Regions from separate parts of the Paenibacillus sp. FSL H8-0168 genome, predicted to be linked through region 2. Evidence: riboswitches for the same ligand, from Rfam matches in the RefSeq annotation. Region 2 holds a riboswitch; each other region holds the start of a gene.
The links. A riboswitch is a leader RNA that binds a small molecule or an ion and turns the genes downstream of it on or off. The one in region 2 is predicted to bind cyclic di-AMP.

Region 1: linked by a shared signal. The riboswitch ahead of MHI21_RS00560 (C40 family peptidase) and the one ahead of MHI21_RS00140 (3D domain-containing protein) in region 2 are both predicted to bind cyclic di-AMP.
Region 3: linked by a shared signal. The riboswitch ahead of MHI21_RS13985 (3D domain-containing protein) and the one ahead of MHI21_RS00140 (3D domain-containing protein) in region 2 are both predicted to bind cyclic di-AMP.
Region 4: linked by a shared signal. The riboswitch ahead of MHI21_RS06820 (hypothetical protein) and the one ahead of MHI21_RS00140 (3D domain-containing protein) in region 2 are both predicted to bind cyclic di-AMP.

What each region holds. Positions count from the first base shown of each region.
Region 1 is NZ_CP151948.1:136,458-140,356, reverse strand. It holds gene MHI21_RS00570 (M1 family metallopeptidase) at 1-861, shown strand, start outside; gene MHI21_RS00565 (hypothetical protein) at 873-1,700, shown strand; cyclic di-AMP (ydaO/yuaA leader) riboswitch at 1,977-2,114, shown strand; gene MHI21_RS00560 (C40 family peptidase) at 2,120-2,620, shown strand; gene MHI21_RS00555 (GNAT family N-acetyltransferase) at 2,926-3,432, shown strand; gene MHI21_RS00550 (4a-hydroxytetrahydrobiopterin dehydratase) at 3,511-3,810, opposite strand.
Region 2 is NZ_CP151948.1:28,192-32,090, forward strand. It holds gene MHI21_RS00130 (HD domain-containing protein) at 1-604, shown strand, start outside; gene MHI21_RS00135 (TatD family hydrolase) at 647-1,417, shown strand; cyclic di-AMP (ydaO/yuaA leader) riboswitch at 1,619-1,901, shown strand; gene MHI21_RS00140 (3D domain-containing protein) at 2,173-3,321, shown strand; gene rnmV (ribonuclease M5) at 3,468-3,899, shown strand, end outside.
Region 3 is NZ_CP151948.1:3,173,795-3,177,693, forward strand. It holds gene MHI21_RS13980 (polysaccharide deacetylase family protein) at 20-826, shown strand; gene MHI21_RS13985 (3D domain-containing protein) at 1,025-1,693, opposite strand; cyclic di-AMP (ydaO/yuaA leader) riboswitch at 1,700-1,868, opposite strand; gene MHI21_RS13990 (amino acid ABC transporter ATP-binding protein) at 2,104-2,826, opposite strand; gene MHI21_RS13995 (ABC transporter substrate-binding protein/permease) at 2,813-3,899, opposite strand, start outside.
Region 4 is NZ_CP151948.1:1,475,277-1,479,175, reverse strand. It holds gene kdpB (potassium-transporting ATPase subunit KdpB) at 1-44, opposite strand, end outside; gene kdpA (potassium-transporting ATPase subunit KdpA) at 82-1,758, opposite strand; gene MHI21_RS06820 (hypothetical protein) at 2,171-2,566, opposite strand; cyclic di-AMP (ydaO/yuaA leader) riboswitch at 2,682-2,849, opposite strand; gene MHI21_RS06815 (glutathione peroxidase) at 3,316-3,801, shown strand.

The sequences.
Region 1 (3,899 bases), 110 kb from region 2:
GGCGGTATGGAGTATCCGACACTCATCACGGCCGCTGCTGCGGGTAATCTGAATCCTGGCTATAGTCTGGAACGGACATTAGTTCATGAGATTGGACATCAATATTTCTACGGAATGGTAGCCAATAATGAATTTGAGGAGCCGTGGCTGGATGAAGGCTTCACCTCCTATGCAGAGGAGCGGCTTATGGAGCAAGAATATGGGCTTACCCCTAACTTGCCATTACAATCGGGACAGGTAGCCTCCCCACAGCCGCTAAACCGTGAGTCATGGAAGTACGGCTCAGCTGCTGAGTACGCGCAAAATGCCTACTCTCGAGGCAAGCTGGTCCTACGGGGCATTGAACGTCAGGTGGGTATGAAAAAAATGGATCGCATTATGCGGACCTACGTCCAGACGTACCGATTTAAGCATCCGTCCTCAATGGATTTTCAACGTATCGTGGAGAGAGTCACCGGACGCTCATGGAGCCACTATTTTGAACAGTATGTATATGACGGCCAGATGGCGGACTTTTCAGTGGATCACATCACAAACCACAAGCTGGAGAATGGATATGAAGCAGTCGTGACGGTCAGCAAAAAAGGGGCGGATTATCCCAAGATCCCTGTCCAATTTACCTTCAAGGATGGTACCACGATATTCAAGGCTTGGGACGGCGCGGGGAAAAGCACAACTTTTCGGATCAAAAGTACTTCTCCCGTTTCCTATGTAACCCTTGATCCCTTATATACCATTGCACTGGAGAACAAGCATATTAACAATAGCCTAAAAGCCGAATTGGACGAAAAGCAACAAACCCGTTGGAGTGTAAGTGTAACCAAGCTGTTGGAGACACTGCTTGGAAGTCTGTCATGGTGAGGTGTCTATAGATGCGGACTGTTATAAAAGAGGGCTGGGCGCTGGTGCGCATACGATTCTATATCGTTATCATTTTATTTCTGTATCGACTACTGTGGGGGGTGTTTATCTATCGGCTGGTGCAGTCTGCCGTTATCCCGCTATTGCTCCGTTATCCTGATCAGGGTCAAAACGAGCTGGGACAGACCTTATTTTGGATGGAGAGTCAGATTGCTCTGATGGACAGCCGGGAAGTACATGTGTATTTGTGGATACTACTAGGGGCGACTGTACTACGCATACTGATCACTCCCTTCATTAGAGCCGGAATATATCAAAGTCTGCATACCGATGCGACTGAACCGCAAAGCCTGTCCTTTTTCAAGGGTATGAAACGCCATGGCATGTCGTCGCTGTTGTATTACACCATCGAGTTGGGACTGCTGCTGCTTCCCGCCTTTTGGGTAGTACCGAGACTCTACCCTATTGTAGCAGGAGCACTTCAATCTTCCTCTTATCTGCTGCATTTATTGCCCTATGTCATTGGATGGATGGCATACGGATGGTTCATTCGGCAGTGCATCCTGTATATGCAACTGGGTACTGTCGGTGGTCACGCCATACTATCGTCCCTGCTCGCCTTCTTTCGCCAGCTCCTCCCAGCTGTCGGTATATCCCTTTTGCTCGGTGCTTGTGTGCTGCTGGTCTTCGGTCTATTTGGCACCGTGGCGATGATTTGGACTGGCATGCTGGCGCTCATTCTCCAGCAATCGTATCATTTTGTTACTAGTCTGGTCAGGCTGTGGCATATCAGTTCGCAGTACAGACTATGGCATACCGATATCTCTAGTAGAAGCTAAGCCCTGCCTTTATGTTTTTTACTTCATTTCCGTCTGTCGAAAAACCTTGATTCATACTCGCGCAAACGACACATAACTGAATACTGTTAACAAGATCTGTTCCTGGGACATTAGGAGCAGATTTTTTTTGTAACTTTTTGTAATGAAACATTTGCCAAAGCCAGCCGTCTTTGTTACAATAATCGCAGTGAACTGATAGTAACAACTTTGTAATCTTTATTGTAACCTTTATCTCAAAAATAACGTTATTGTGAATACTGCTCTCCAAGGTGCACATCTTAAGTTAAGCCTAATTCCTGGCACCTAGGAAGCGGGGGAACCAGTTTGGGTGAATTGATCTCGCAACAGAGTGGTCATAGGGGAACCTTCTACCGAATCCTTAAGCTAACCTCGCAGGCATTGGAAGGGGTATATTTTTTTTGAAGAAGAAGCTAACGATCGCAGCTATGGGTCTTGCCATTGCCTTTACATCTTTTACATTCGGTGGCGGCAGTGCATATGCAGACTCTAAGATGGACCAGGTCATTCAAGATGCCAAAGGAACGAACTACAGAAGCGGAGGCACTACACTCGAGGGATTCGATTGCTCCGGCTTCACAATGTACGTATACAACAAACTAGGAATTAAACTTCCGCATCAATCCGGATCACAATTCAAAATGGGATCTTCTGTATCCCGCGATGAAATGAGACCTGGGGATCTGGTGTTCTTCAACACCACAGGAAGAGGCATTTCCCATGTAGGTATCTTCGTAGGTGAAGGGAAATTTGCCCACTCCTCGACTTCACGTGGTGTAGTAGTTAGCTCACTGAACGAAAATTATTACGCTAACCGCTATGTCGGTGCAAAAAGAATTATGAGCACAGACGCTTACCATTCTGTAGCTTCAGATATTCCTGATGACGATAACGTAGAATAACTAACGCACAGCAAGCTAACCCTAGCCGCAATTTGATTCTGGCCGGAATCGAATTGCGGTTTTTTATGTCCACAACATCAGCAATTATTATCTTTACTGACGAACTGAGACCTCAAAAGGTTTCAATTGTAGCGAACATCGTCGGTTTTACCGTCACCGCTGGGGGAGCATATGAGCAGTAATTCCTTCTTATTGAATGTATACCCGACTTAGGTATGAAATAAACACGCTTGCCATTCCTCTGCAACTTGTCTACAATCTGTTGTTAATGATTGAAGTACCTGTGTAAAAGGAGGATGGAACACATGCCGGCCTCAATATCCAACTATCGGATCGTACCGATGGACGAGCATCAAGCGGCTGCAATCTGTGAGTGGCACTATGATCCACCTTATAACATATACGGTTGGCTCCCCTGGGAACAAATGAAGGCGCTTGAAGTCGAATTTGGAAGTCCCACGCTTCGCCAAGAGCAATATGTTGCCGTACTGGATAAAGAGAACAAACTGACGGGATTTGCTCAATATTTTCCTATGATCGGTGTGACCCGGCTAGGTCTTGGAATGCATCCTGACAGATGCGGACATGGCAAAGGCTCTGATTTTGTCCGTGCCATTGCAGAGGAAGCTCAACGACGCAACCCGAAGAATGAAATTGATCTAGAGGTGCTCACTTGGAATGGGCGCGCTATCCGGGCCTACAAGGCGGCTGGATTTGAGCTTACAGATACCTATGAACGCCAGACTCCTGATGGCAAAAAACCATTTTATTGTATGGTATATCGTCCCGAGCACCCAACCCAGATTCTATGATAAAAGCGCCTTCGGCATACAACCACGATGTTGTATAGCGAAGGCGCTTTTATCATCATACGACAGATCATTACAAGCTCAATGACTGCTGCGCATTTTTTCAAAAGCTTCATTATATTGTTGGGCTTCCTTAATATCCACGGCCATAATACCGCCGTCGTCCCAAGAGGTCAAACGCAGAGTCACGGTCTTATAATCAATCGTAATAAATGGATGATGATTGAATGCTTCAGATATAGCGGCAACTTCATCCACGAATGCAATCCCTTTCATAAAACTGGAAAAATTATATTTTCGAACGATCCAACGTCCTTCCTCCAGTTCCCAGCCCTCCAGTTTCTCCAGATGTGCTTCAATCTCTTCTTGTGTAAAAGGCATGTTACGAACTCCTCCCCGTTTATACGGAAGCCTTTCGACCGCTTAAATACGGCCAAAACTACGATATATTGGTGTACATATTACCACGG
Region 2 (3,899 bases):
TTGGCAAATTTATTTTCATCCTGTAACACGCAGCTCGGAAATCCTTTTACGTAAAATTTTCAAGCGAGCAAAGGAATTGTTTAAAAACGGATATGAGTTTGGATTTCTGCTGGACCCGTTGCCGGATCTGTTGAAAGGAGATCTTACAGTAGAGCAATATCTGATGCTCGACGAGTCATTAATCCAGACCGTATTTAGCCAGTGGAAACGAGAAAAGGACGAGATTTTAAGTGATTTGAGCAGCCGGTTTATGGACCGTAGATTGTATAAATATGTAGAGATTGAAAATATGGATACAGATACCATTGACAGTATTCGAGAAGCTTTGAAAGAGGCTGGTTTGCACCCTGAATATGATTTTGAAATTGATTTTCCGACAGATCTTCCTTATGATGTGTTTCGGCAGGGTGGCTCGACGGACAACCAGATTTTACTGCTTGGACGTCAGGGCGAGGTGAGTGAAATATCCGAAGTTTCGGAAATTGTGCGCTCAATAAGTGGTATTCACCGAGGGAAATATCATATGTATTTTCCCCAGAATAAATTGAACGCGGTAAAAGACAGGCTTCCTGCCGAAATAAGGAATTATTTTGTCAAAGAATAGACAACTATATAGAAATGTAAGTAAAAAAAGGAGATGTAAACCTTGGATTTATTCGACACTCATACTCACTTGGATGCGCCACAATTTGACGAAGATCGTGAAGAAGTTATAGCACGTGCTGTCGAATCAGGAGTAACGCGGATGATCAATATCGGATTTAATCGTGAGACCATTCCATCCACCATGAAATTGGCCGAGACGTATGATTTTATTTATGCGGCAGTTGGATGGCACCCACAGGATGCTATTACAATGCAGGAGGGCGATCTAGAATGGATTGCATCGTTATGCAGTCATAAAAAGGTTGTAGCCATCGGAGAGATCGGTCTGGATTATTATTGGGATACATCACCGAAGGATGTGCAGCATCGGGTGTTTCGAAATCAAATTGGTCTGGCTCGTGAGCTCAAGATGCCCATTGTTATTCATAACCGGGATGCCCATGAAGATATTGTTAAGATTTTGCGCGAGGAAAAAGCGAGTGAGATTGGTGGAGTCATGCACTCCTTTTCGGGTAGCTGGGAGACAGCCAAAATGGTGCTGGATATGGGATTTCACCTTTCCTTCGGTGGTCCAATAACGTTCAAAAATGCCAAGCAGCCAAAAGAGGTGCTCGCACAGGTGCCGCTGGACCGTCTGCTCATTGAAACTGATGCTCCCTATCTGACGCCTCATCCGTTTCGTGGGAAGCGAAATGAGTCTGCACATGTGAGACTGGTAGCAGAGGCTGCAGCCCAAATCAAAGGGATTACAGTGGAGGAATTAGTGTCAATAACGACCCGAAATGCCCTGGAACGATTTGACATTCAATGAAAAAGTGAAGAAATCGATCAAAATAAAGAGATAGACGAAGCTAATCATGAATTTGTTGCAGGAAACTCGAGAATATTACAATATTTTAACCGAATATTTTAAAAAATGTACTTGAAACCTGCTTTACAACATGCATAGAAACAGGATATCATCTTTTCAGTGAATTGTTGTTTGAATGTAAACATCAACAAGTCATTTCATGAACCAGTCTCGCTGAGTCCCTTTTACAGGGAACGGGGGAACCGATATGGCTTACAGTACGTCCGGCGTATGTGCAAGAAGGGAACGTCTCTTCCGCCAGCCGGCTCGACCTAAATTCTTTTCCCGGATGGGATTGAACAGGTGGAGGAGCCGTATTTCGATTTCTTTCTGGGTCTTCGGGGTGAATGTGAAGGCGACCGCCATGAGCGGTTGACCCAAGCTAGGGCGACTCTCTACGTCCGAACCCGACAGCTAACCCCGTAAGCGTAACAAGAGAGAAGCCATCTCGTGCATGAGTTTTCCCGCATATTCACACATGCCGGAAGCCACGAAAGAGCTCTCTAGTCTCTTTCTCTGGCTTTTTTTGTTGTGAATAAAAGAAAATCTGTCATCATACTGTGGTTAAACAGGGGAGGACAGCATGCCGCGAAGACGGGTACATGGTGCAGGACAGTCGTAGTTTGGGCTTGTCTTGTAGAAAATCTGTTATAGTCACGTCAAATCTCAACTATGTCTTACTCCAGACGGCGGGCTATGTAAGGAGGACGGAGGAAATGGGCATTTTCCAAAAAAAGGATACCCATGAGTCACGCTCATCCAGCATGTCTTACGTATTGCGTTGGAAGCAAGAGAATGTGCGCCAGGCTGCTTTGGTTGCTATTTTTCTAATCGCGCTAACGATTATGATTTCAATTCTGATGTACACGCAATCTAAAAAACAAGTCTTTTTTGTCATCGATGGCAAGGCGTCTGCGGTAGAAACCCGGGAATCCAAGCTTCAAGATTTGCTGAGCGAGCATTCCATTTCACTTCAGCCGCATGATACAGTTTCCATGCCGCTAAATGGAGCAATACAGGATGGCGATCGCGTAGTCATTAAACGTGCCAATCAAGTCAAAGTATCTTCAGGCAATGAGACGAAAAAGCTGTACACAACAGAAAATACAGTAGAAGGTGCCATTCGTACCTCGGGCTATAAATTATCATCAACGGATAAAGTTTATCCTGCGTTGGATGCCTCTGTTTCGTCTAACATGGACATAAAAATCGTCCGTGTGAAGAAACAGCAGGTCGAACAGAAAAAACAGGTGCCTTATCAGGTCATCAAAACGGCCGATCCGAGTCTTTATAAAGGCGATAATCGGGTCATTCAAAGCGGCAAATCGGGTGTGGTCGTCCAGCACGTTCAAAAGGTATATCATGATGGAAAGTTGGTATCCAAACAGCTGGTTAACAAGGAAGTTGCACAGAACCGTGTGGATAAGGTCATTGCGGTAGGAACGAAGAAAAAACCGGTCGTTCTTGCTGCTTCCGTCGGTCCCAATGATGCGGTTAAGGCAACAACGGTTAGTTCGGGCAGTGCTGTCCGTAAAGCAGGCGTAAATTTTAAATATAGCAAAGTTTTACAAAATGTCTCCATGACGGCGTATTCCTCACAGGAGCCAGGTATCGGTACACGTACTGCATCCGGCGCACGTGTCACGGAAGGACGCACCATCGCGGTCGATCCGAGTGTAATTCCAATCGGCTGGTGGGTGTATATCGAAGGGGTGGGCTTCCGTCGTGCGGAGGATACCGGTGGCGCGATTAAAGGCCACAAAATCGATGTGTATTATGAGAGTTTGAGCCGAGCCAACCAATTTGGTCGTAAGCACGGTAAAACCGTATATGTTATCGGACCGGTAAAGCCTGAAATCAACTAAAACAGGTTGTGTATGTTGAGGGCAATGCGATAGTATTAACAACATAGTTATGCCATGCTAAGAAGAGGATATCCTCTTCTTATTTTGTTTTCAAAAGCAGGGAAAGATAAATATAGCTTGCTGTGTAGCAGTGGAGGGAAACGCAAATGATCAAGGAAGTGATCGTGGTAGAGGGCCGGGATGATACGGTGGCCATTCGCCGCGCTGTTGAAGCGGATACGATAGAAACTGGCGGCTCCGCTATTAATAAAATGACGCTGCGTAAAATTGCATTGGCGCAGGAGCGGCGGGGGGTCATCATTTTAACCGATCCCGATCATGCAGGGGAGCGCATCCGTAAGATTATCGCTTCCAAGGTACCCGGCTGCAAGCAGGCCTTTATACCCGAGGCAGAAGCGACGCGTAAAGGAGATATTGGCGTGGAGAATGCCTCACCAGAAGCGATCAGACACGCTCTTGCACGGGTCCATACGACAGTGGAAGGCGCCGACCCGCTGATTGAGTGGGCGGACCTGATTGATGCTGGACTCATCACCCATCCCAATGCTGCTGCACGCCGTATGGCCTTAGGGAATGTG
Region 3 (3,899 bases), 2.6 Mb from region 2:
ACGGAAAGGGGGGATACATATGCCGTACAGGGGAGTGTTGCCATGCTTGGCACTGTTACTAGCATTCTCAAGTTTACCCGTTCACGCGGATGCGCCTCCCAACACCGGAACGCCCCATCCCAAGGAAGCAGCTGTTGCTTCTTCTGTACATCAGAGCACAGATCGAGCAACTCCTACATTAGCAATGCTGCGAAAAAAACATGCGGACATTTTTAAAATGTGCGGTCCACACACCCGCCAAATTGCCCTAACCTTTGATGATGTGCCCGATTCTAGGTATACGCCGCAGGTTTTGGACGTATTACACGCCAATGGCATCAAAGCCACCTTTTTCATCGTCGGTCACCGTGCGGAAAAGCATCCGGGGATCATACGCCGTATTATCCGTGAAGGCCACGCTATAGGAAACCATTCCTATACTCATCCAGATTTTAGGAAGGCCACACCAGAACGCTTTCGCAACCAGATTACAAAAACAGAACGTATTTTGCAAGCCAGCGCAGGTTTTCGCCCCAAGTTGATTCGTCCACCCTACGGTGAAATCACGGAGCCTCAAATCCAATGGGCACGTCGTCATGGCTATATGATTGTCAATTGGAATGTAGACTCTCTCGATTGGAAGGGATTAAGTAAAACACAAATTCAGCGCAATGTGATTCCAGCTACCGGGCCTGGCTCTATTATTTTAATGCACGCAGGTGGAGGTCAAAGTTCCAACCTGCAAGGCACTGTCCAAGCTCTGCCGGGTCTAATTCACTCTCTAAAAGCTAAGGGCTACAAATTTGTGACAGTCCCCCGGCTACTCCACACATCGGAACGGAAATAACCATATGTTTATGATTGAGCTGCAAGCTAAAGCAACGTAAAAAGGCTGTCTTACCAGCAGAAGTTTTCTGCTCGTCAAGACAGCCTTTTTTATGGATAAGACCTGATAAGAGTCCGACCTAGTTATATGCGGTAGGATACAGACATTAAGTTTACATAATATATATTATGTTTAATTAAACCGTATATACGTACAATGCTATTTATCAATAACGTACAGCTTCACATTTTGAAATCCAAAGTCGTTCACAAATGATTTGTTGCCAGGAATAAAGATATCAATCCTCTTTCCTGTAATGGCGCTGCCCTGATCGCGAGCGACAGCTACAAAAGAATGATCCGGCAAACCTGGGTGGGAATAGCCTGTAACCAGCACTTTCGTGCCCATCGGAATGACGTTCGGGTCTACCGCAATTGTACCTAGTTTAAGCGGATTGCCGTAGTAGTCCACTGCTCCCCATTTACCATTCTCGTCGGCTGCGGCAGAATACGCTGAAGCCTTAACGTCAACTATTTTGCTATAGTTGAATGTTTTGCCCCACGCTTCAATCGTTGGCCCCTCATTCGCTGTTGCTTTCTCCGTAAGAAGCTGCGGCTTCGAATCCGAAGCTGCCTTCACACTTTTTTCGCCAGGTACCTTAATTTGCAGACCTGCATATATATTGTTGGAAGCAATGTTTGGGTTCGCCTTCGTTAGCTCGTCTACCGATACTCCATAACGTTGAGCAAGCAAAAAGAAGGTATCGCCCTCTTTGGCAGTGTGAAGCGAAGCAGCATCCGCTACTCCAGCTGTCTGTGCCAACCCTGCAATAGCTGCGGCAAGCACCGCAAATTTCATCGTTTTACCAATATGTTTTAGATGTTTCAAAGATATGTACCTCCTCTGTTATGCCTGCGAAGTTAGCTGTCGGATTCGGACTCAGGAGAAGCCCTATGCTTGTGCAATTCACCCCTAGGCATATTCCACATCGTCTTATGACGTATCGGAATGACTGCCGTTGTTACGTCCCCCGCACTTCCCATAGTTTGGACCCAGCATTCAGCGTTTGTCATAACTGTATGCTGTCCCGGTAAGTTTTGGCTTACTGCATAATATCACAATTTTGTAACCTTATCCGCATGAAAATGTTGGGAACCTTGAACATCATACTATACTCGTTACAATTTTGTCATCAAGAAATCGATATTTGTTACGAAAGTATGGGGAAATGGTGACAAAAAGAAAAAAAGCCCTCCGTTAAACGGAGGGCTTTTTTTATAGATTATATCAGCACTTCCTTACAATACTTTGGCAAGAAAATCACGAGTGCGATCATGGCTTGGAGTGCCAAATACCTGCTCTGGTGTACCTTGCTCTACAATTTGACCGTTATCCATAAAGATAATTCGATCGCCCACCTCGCGGGCAAAACCCATTTCATGCGTCACGATTACCATTGTCATGCCGCCTTCGGCGAGCTTCTTCATTACATCCAGAACCTCTCCAACCATTTCAGGGTCCAATGCAGAAGTCGGCTCATCGAACAGCATTACGTGCGGCTGCATGGCCAAAGCACGCGCAATCGCAATACGCTGCTTCTGACCACCGGATAGCTGGTTCGGATAGGTATTCTTCTTATCCTCAAGCCCTACGGTACGCAGGAGTTCTAGCGCAATTTTTTCCGCTTCTTTGCCTGACTGTCTTCTAACCTGCGTTGGTGCAAGCGTCAGGTTCTGCAACACTGTTTTATGCGGGAAAAGATTAAAATGCTGGAACACCATCCCCATCTTCTCCCGGGTTACATTAATATTATGGCCACGAGCTGTAATCGGCTCGCCCTCAAATAAAATCTCCCCGTCTGTAGGTTGTTCCAACAGATTCATACAACGCAAAAACGTACTCTTCCCCGAACCACTGGGGCCGATGATGACGACGACTTCACCTTTTGCGATATCTATATCAATGCCTTTTAAAATCTCATTCTTACCGAACGATTTACGCAGTTGTTTAACGGTGATCACTGGCTCTCAACTTCCTTTCCCATAAACCCAGCAGCTTAGACAAGCTGAATGTCATTACAAAATAAATAGCGGCTGCGATTACGAACGGACTTAATCCTTCGTAGGTGATGTTCTTAATGACCTGGGCCTGATACATAATATCCACCATCCCAATGGTCGAAATAATGGATGATTCTTTAATGATCGTAATAAACTCATTACCGATAGCAGGCAAAATAGATTTAAACGCTTGCGGCAAAATGACATGACGCATAGCTTTACCGCGTCCCATACCCAACGAACGAGCAGCCTCCATCTGTCCACGGTCTACTGCCTGGATACCTGCTCGGAAAATTTCAGCCAGATATGCTGAACTATTCAGAGACAATGTGATTATACCAGACTGGAGTGGGGTAAAATTGACACCCAGCGTCAAAGCAACCCCGTAGTGAATGATCATAAGTTGTACCAGCATAGGTGTGCCACGCAGGATCTCCACATAAGTGGTACCTAACCACTCAATGATGCGTATACCGCTCATCCGCAGCAAGGATACGATCAGACCAATGATAAATCCAAACAGGACTCCGAGTGCAGACAGCAACAGAGTGTAGCCGATACCCGTAGCGTAAAAACTGCGGTATTTCCAAAAAATATCTACGATGTTATTAGAAGAAACCTGTCGATCTGCAGAGAGCGCGCTCGCTTCTGTGGAAAACTTTTCAATCGACCCGTCCGCTTTTAGGCGAGCCAACGTTTTATTTACAGAGGCAAGCAATTCTGCGTTCCCCTTGCGTATACCTACAGCTGTTTCTGCTCCGGCATCCTCAGGCACGGCCTTGGCAAGTGTTACGGTACCATCTAACGTGTATCCTTTAGCAACCGTATCTTCGATCACAACAGCGTTGATACGCTGGGTCCGCAGCTGGAGTACCAGATCGGATATTTTGTCCAGTGAGGTTACAGTGGCATTGGGCACTTTTTGAGCAATTTCTTCCTGAATACTCCCTTTTTGTGCCCCAATCTTCTCGCCTTTCAAAGTATCCATCGTAGGATATTTGTCTTTATCCTCTGGGCGTACCATAATGACTTGC
Region 4 (3,899 bases), 1.4 Mb from region 2:
TTCAAGATGCTTCTGTCCAGCATGTGTTTGCGTTGTTCCTTCATGATCAAACACCCCGTTCATCCATTCTCATTTTCTTCTTCACATGGTCAAAAATTCAGCAACAGGTCCCAATACGATAACGGGTAAAAAGGTCAACGCACCAATAAGCAGCACGACCCCGATCAGAATGGCTCCAAATAACTTGTTGTCCGTGCGCAGTGTCCCCGTCGTCACCGGAGTCGGTGCTTTGGCATTCAACGAAGCCGCCACAGCTAACAATGCAATCATAGATACATATCGTCCGAAGAACATAACCATCCCCGTTGTCACGTTCCAGAATGTGTTGTTATCCGAGAGACCTTCAAATCCCGAACCGTTATTTGCAGCAGATGACGCATATTCATAGAGCACCTGAGTCAACCCGTGATAGCCAGGGTTAGTGACCGCATCATATCCCCAATGACTCATAAACGCAAGCGCAGTTGGGGCGAGAATAAGAAACGGATGTACCAAAATGGCAATCGCGATCAGCTTCATTTCCTTGCCTTCAATTTTCCTTCCCATAAATTCCGGAGTTCTCCCGACCATCAGTCCGCATATAAACACACCCAGAATCGCATACATCAGCATATTCATCAGCCCGACACCCTTGCCGCCAAAAATGACGTTTAGCATCATTTCTCCCAAAGCAGCCATACCACCCAGTGGGGTTAGTGTATCATGCATATTATTGACCGAACCTGTCGTTGCCGCTGTCGTGACCGCAGTGAATAAAGCCGATTGTCCAATGCCGAAACGAACCTCTTTCCCTTCCATGCTTCCCTGAGAAGCATCCACACCCAGTGTCTGGATTAACGGATTACCTGTCTTTTCAGACACGTACGTAATGGATAGAAAAATTAGAAACAATACCATCATGGAGCTAAAAATAATCCAGCCCTGCTTACGATTACGGGCAAACAATCCAAAGGTATACGGCAACGAAGCCGGCATTACCCACATTGCCAAAATTTCCAGCACGTTCGTCCAAGGACTTGGATTTTCAAAAGGATGCGCAGAGTTAGCTCCCGCATATCCGCCCCCGTTTGTCCCCAAATGCTTGATGGACTCCAGAGAAGCAATGGGTCCCATAGAAATTTGCTGTTGTGTTCCGCTCAGCGTCGTAAGATCCGCCGTAGGCTGTAGCGTCTGTGGTACCTTCAATCCAACCAGCACCAGCGTAAGCACAAAGGCCAGCGGCAGGAAAATTCTTATAATGGCTTTAATAAAATCTTGAAAGAAATTGCCCATCCCTTCACCGCGCCGCGTCAATCCCCTCATAAAAGCCGCAGCAACCGCAAAACCGGAAGCAGCCGAAGTGAACATCATCATCGTGACGAACGCCATCTGTGTCAGATACGTAAGCCCGCTTTCTCCGCTATAATGTTGGAGATTCGTATTCGTCATAAAGCTGATTACCGTATTAAAAGCTAGTGATGCTTCCATATTACTGTTTCCAGCCGGATTACCGGGAAGCATTCCCTGTAAACGCAACAGCAAGTAGCTGATCGCCACAAGCACGGCGTTCGTAGCAATGAAACTCATAACATACGTAGTCCAACGCATGCTCTCCACTTTCTTCAAGCCTACTACCTTATAAATCAGCTTTTCTGTTCTGCCAAAAATCCGATCCGTCCGATTGGGTTCATTCGAGAATACATGATACATATAGGTACCCATTGGCTTTACCAAGAGCAGCAATATAACGATCACAATTCCAATTTGAAGCAGCTCCATCCTTTATTCCTCCTTCAAAATGCTCCTGCGTTTGGAACAACAGACCTGCTTCCAGAGCACCAATTGTGTGCACACGTTTGCGAAAACCTGCTACCTATGATGCTTTAATGTTCAGATCTGTTGTTCCCGCCCGCTCTATCCCTACCAGTGACTAGAACTTTTCAGGGTTCAGGAGTGCGTAGATTAAATACATAAACACAATAGCCGTAAGCCCGAGTATAACGATCATCCTCTTCGTCCTCCTTTAGAGGTCTGCGCATCACACCAGCGTACAAACAGCAGTATCACTCCATAACTCACAGCCATGACGAGCAGCATGTATATATCCATCATGTTTATACCCTCCGTATCGGTCTTCAGATCGCCATTCTTATTTCATCATAAAATCATAAAACAACTATGTTATAAGTGCTTATCCGTTCAGCAGAAAACCCACCTCTCCGTTCAATGTGTAGATCACATGGTCCGCTCCCAATCCCCGATAAATTCCTTGTGGATTACAGCCGTGTGTAATAACATAGATCGATTCCGATGTTAGTGGTCGACATATTTGTAGGAAACGGCAAGTCAGATTCAAGCTGTTCTCGAACAAATACACACTACCAATTTCTTTTTTTGGAAAATTCCATTTTCCCGCTTGCATGGTATTGATGCGGACAATGTGCTCCACACCCATTTTTTTGAGCTGTCGTTCCTCCTGGGCGCTATTCGTCAGAACTGCAAACGCCAATTTTTTGAAAATAAGCAATTTCACAAAACTTCTGCCCGCTTCATTCGGTGCAGTGACAATAATTAACCGACCTTCCATCAGTAGCTCCTCTCCCGGTATAAAAAGACAACAAAAAGAAGCCGAAGGAAAAAGGCTTTCCTCCGGCTTCTGACATATCCATGATAAAATAAACCATGGCTGCACACGGCGGTTTGTTGCCTCTCCCTGTACGCTTACGAGGTTAGCTGTCGGATTCGGACGTGAGAGTCGCCCTATTTCTGGCACTTGACCGGAAAATTCACCCCATGAGACACCCGGCAAGCCGTACAGTCTCGATTGGTTCCCCCGCTTTTGCAACTGCAAAATTCAGCGCTATAGACATTTCGTTGTTGCTTCATTCAAGTTAATTTGAAATTACGTCTTGAATCATACACCCGCGCATGGAAGACTGTAAAGCTCAACTGCGGGGTTATAAATCGGCCTTTAGAGCATAGAAGATTAATAATAACGCTTACAATGAAACTATGCTTCTCACAGCTCCTTCAATCTCTGTTTTTCATCCCTTTTTGAAAATGACAAGCATGTCAATATTGGCGTAGGGTAAAGCGTTTTTGGCCATTTTTTGTAAAAAGAGAAGAAAATACGCTATATGTACCAGCTAAACACCGATTGAACCCTCTTTTATAAGAAGAAACACCTTAATTCGCTTCATTTGCGGTGCGATTTACTGTTTTAAACAAAATACGATTTTACAGCGGCTAAAGGCTTGATACAGCTTTTCCAGACTTGCAACCTTGTTTTTAATTGCTTACAATTTAATTGTTGAATATTGAATAAGGAGAGATACTATGACCGTTTATGAATATGATGCGCAAACCCTGCAAGGGAAACAAATTCCGTTATCCACATATGAAGGGAACGTTCTGCTTATCGTGAACACTGCCAGCAAATGTGGGTTAACCCCCCAATACAAAGCGCTACAAGAGCTATATGACCAGTACCATGAACAGGGGCTCGAGATTTTGGGATTTCCCAGCAATCAGTTTGCCAAACAAGAGCCAGGTTCCAGCGAGGAGATTTCCGAGTTTTGCCAGATCAATTATGGGGTTACCTTTCCGATGTTCGCCAAAACAGATGTCAATGGCGATCAAGCACACCCCTTATTTCGCTACCTGACCCAAACAGCTCCGGGGGTGTTAGGGTCCAAAGCGATCAAATGGAATTTTACTAAATTCTTAATTACAAGAGAAGGTAACGTATTTAAGCGCTATGCACCGCAAACCACTCCAGATAAGCTGGCGGGAGATATAGAGAAGCTTTTGCAGCAAAACTGACATTCTTCATTATCACAGTTAATAAACGACCTGTTGCAACCGTGGCTTCCGTGGCTAAAGAATATAACGAAAAATGCTTAACAAAAAAAGCATCCCTT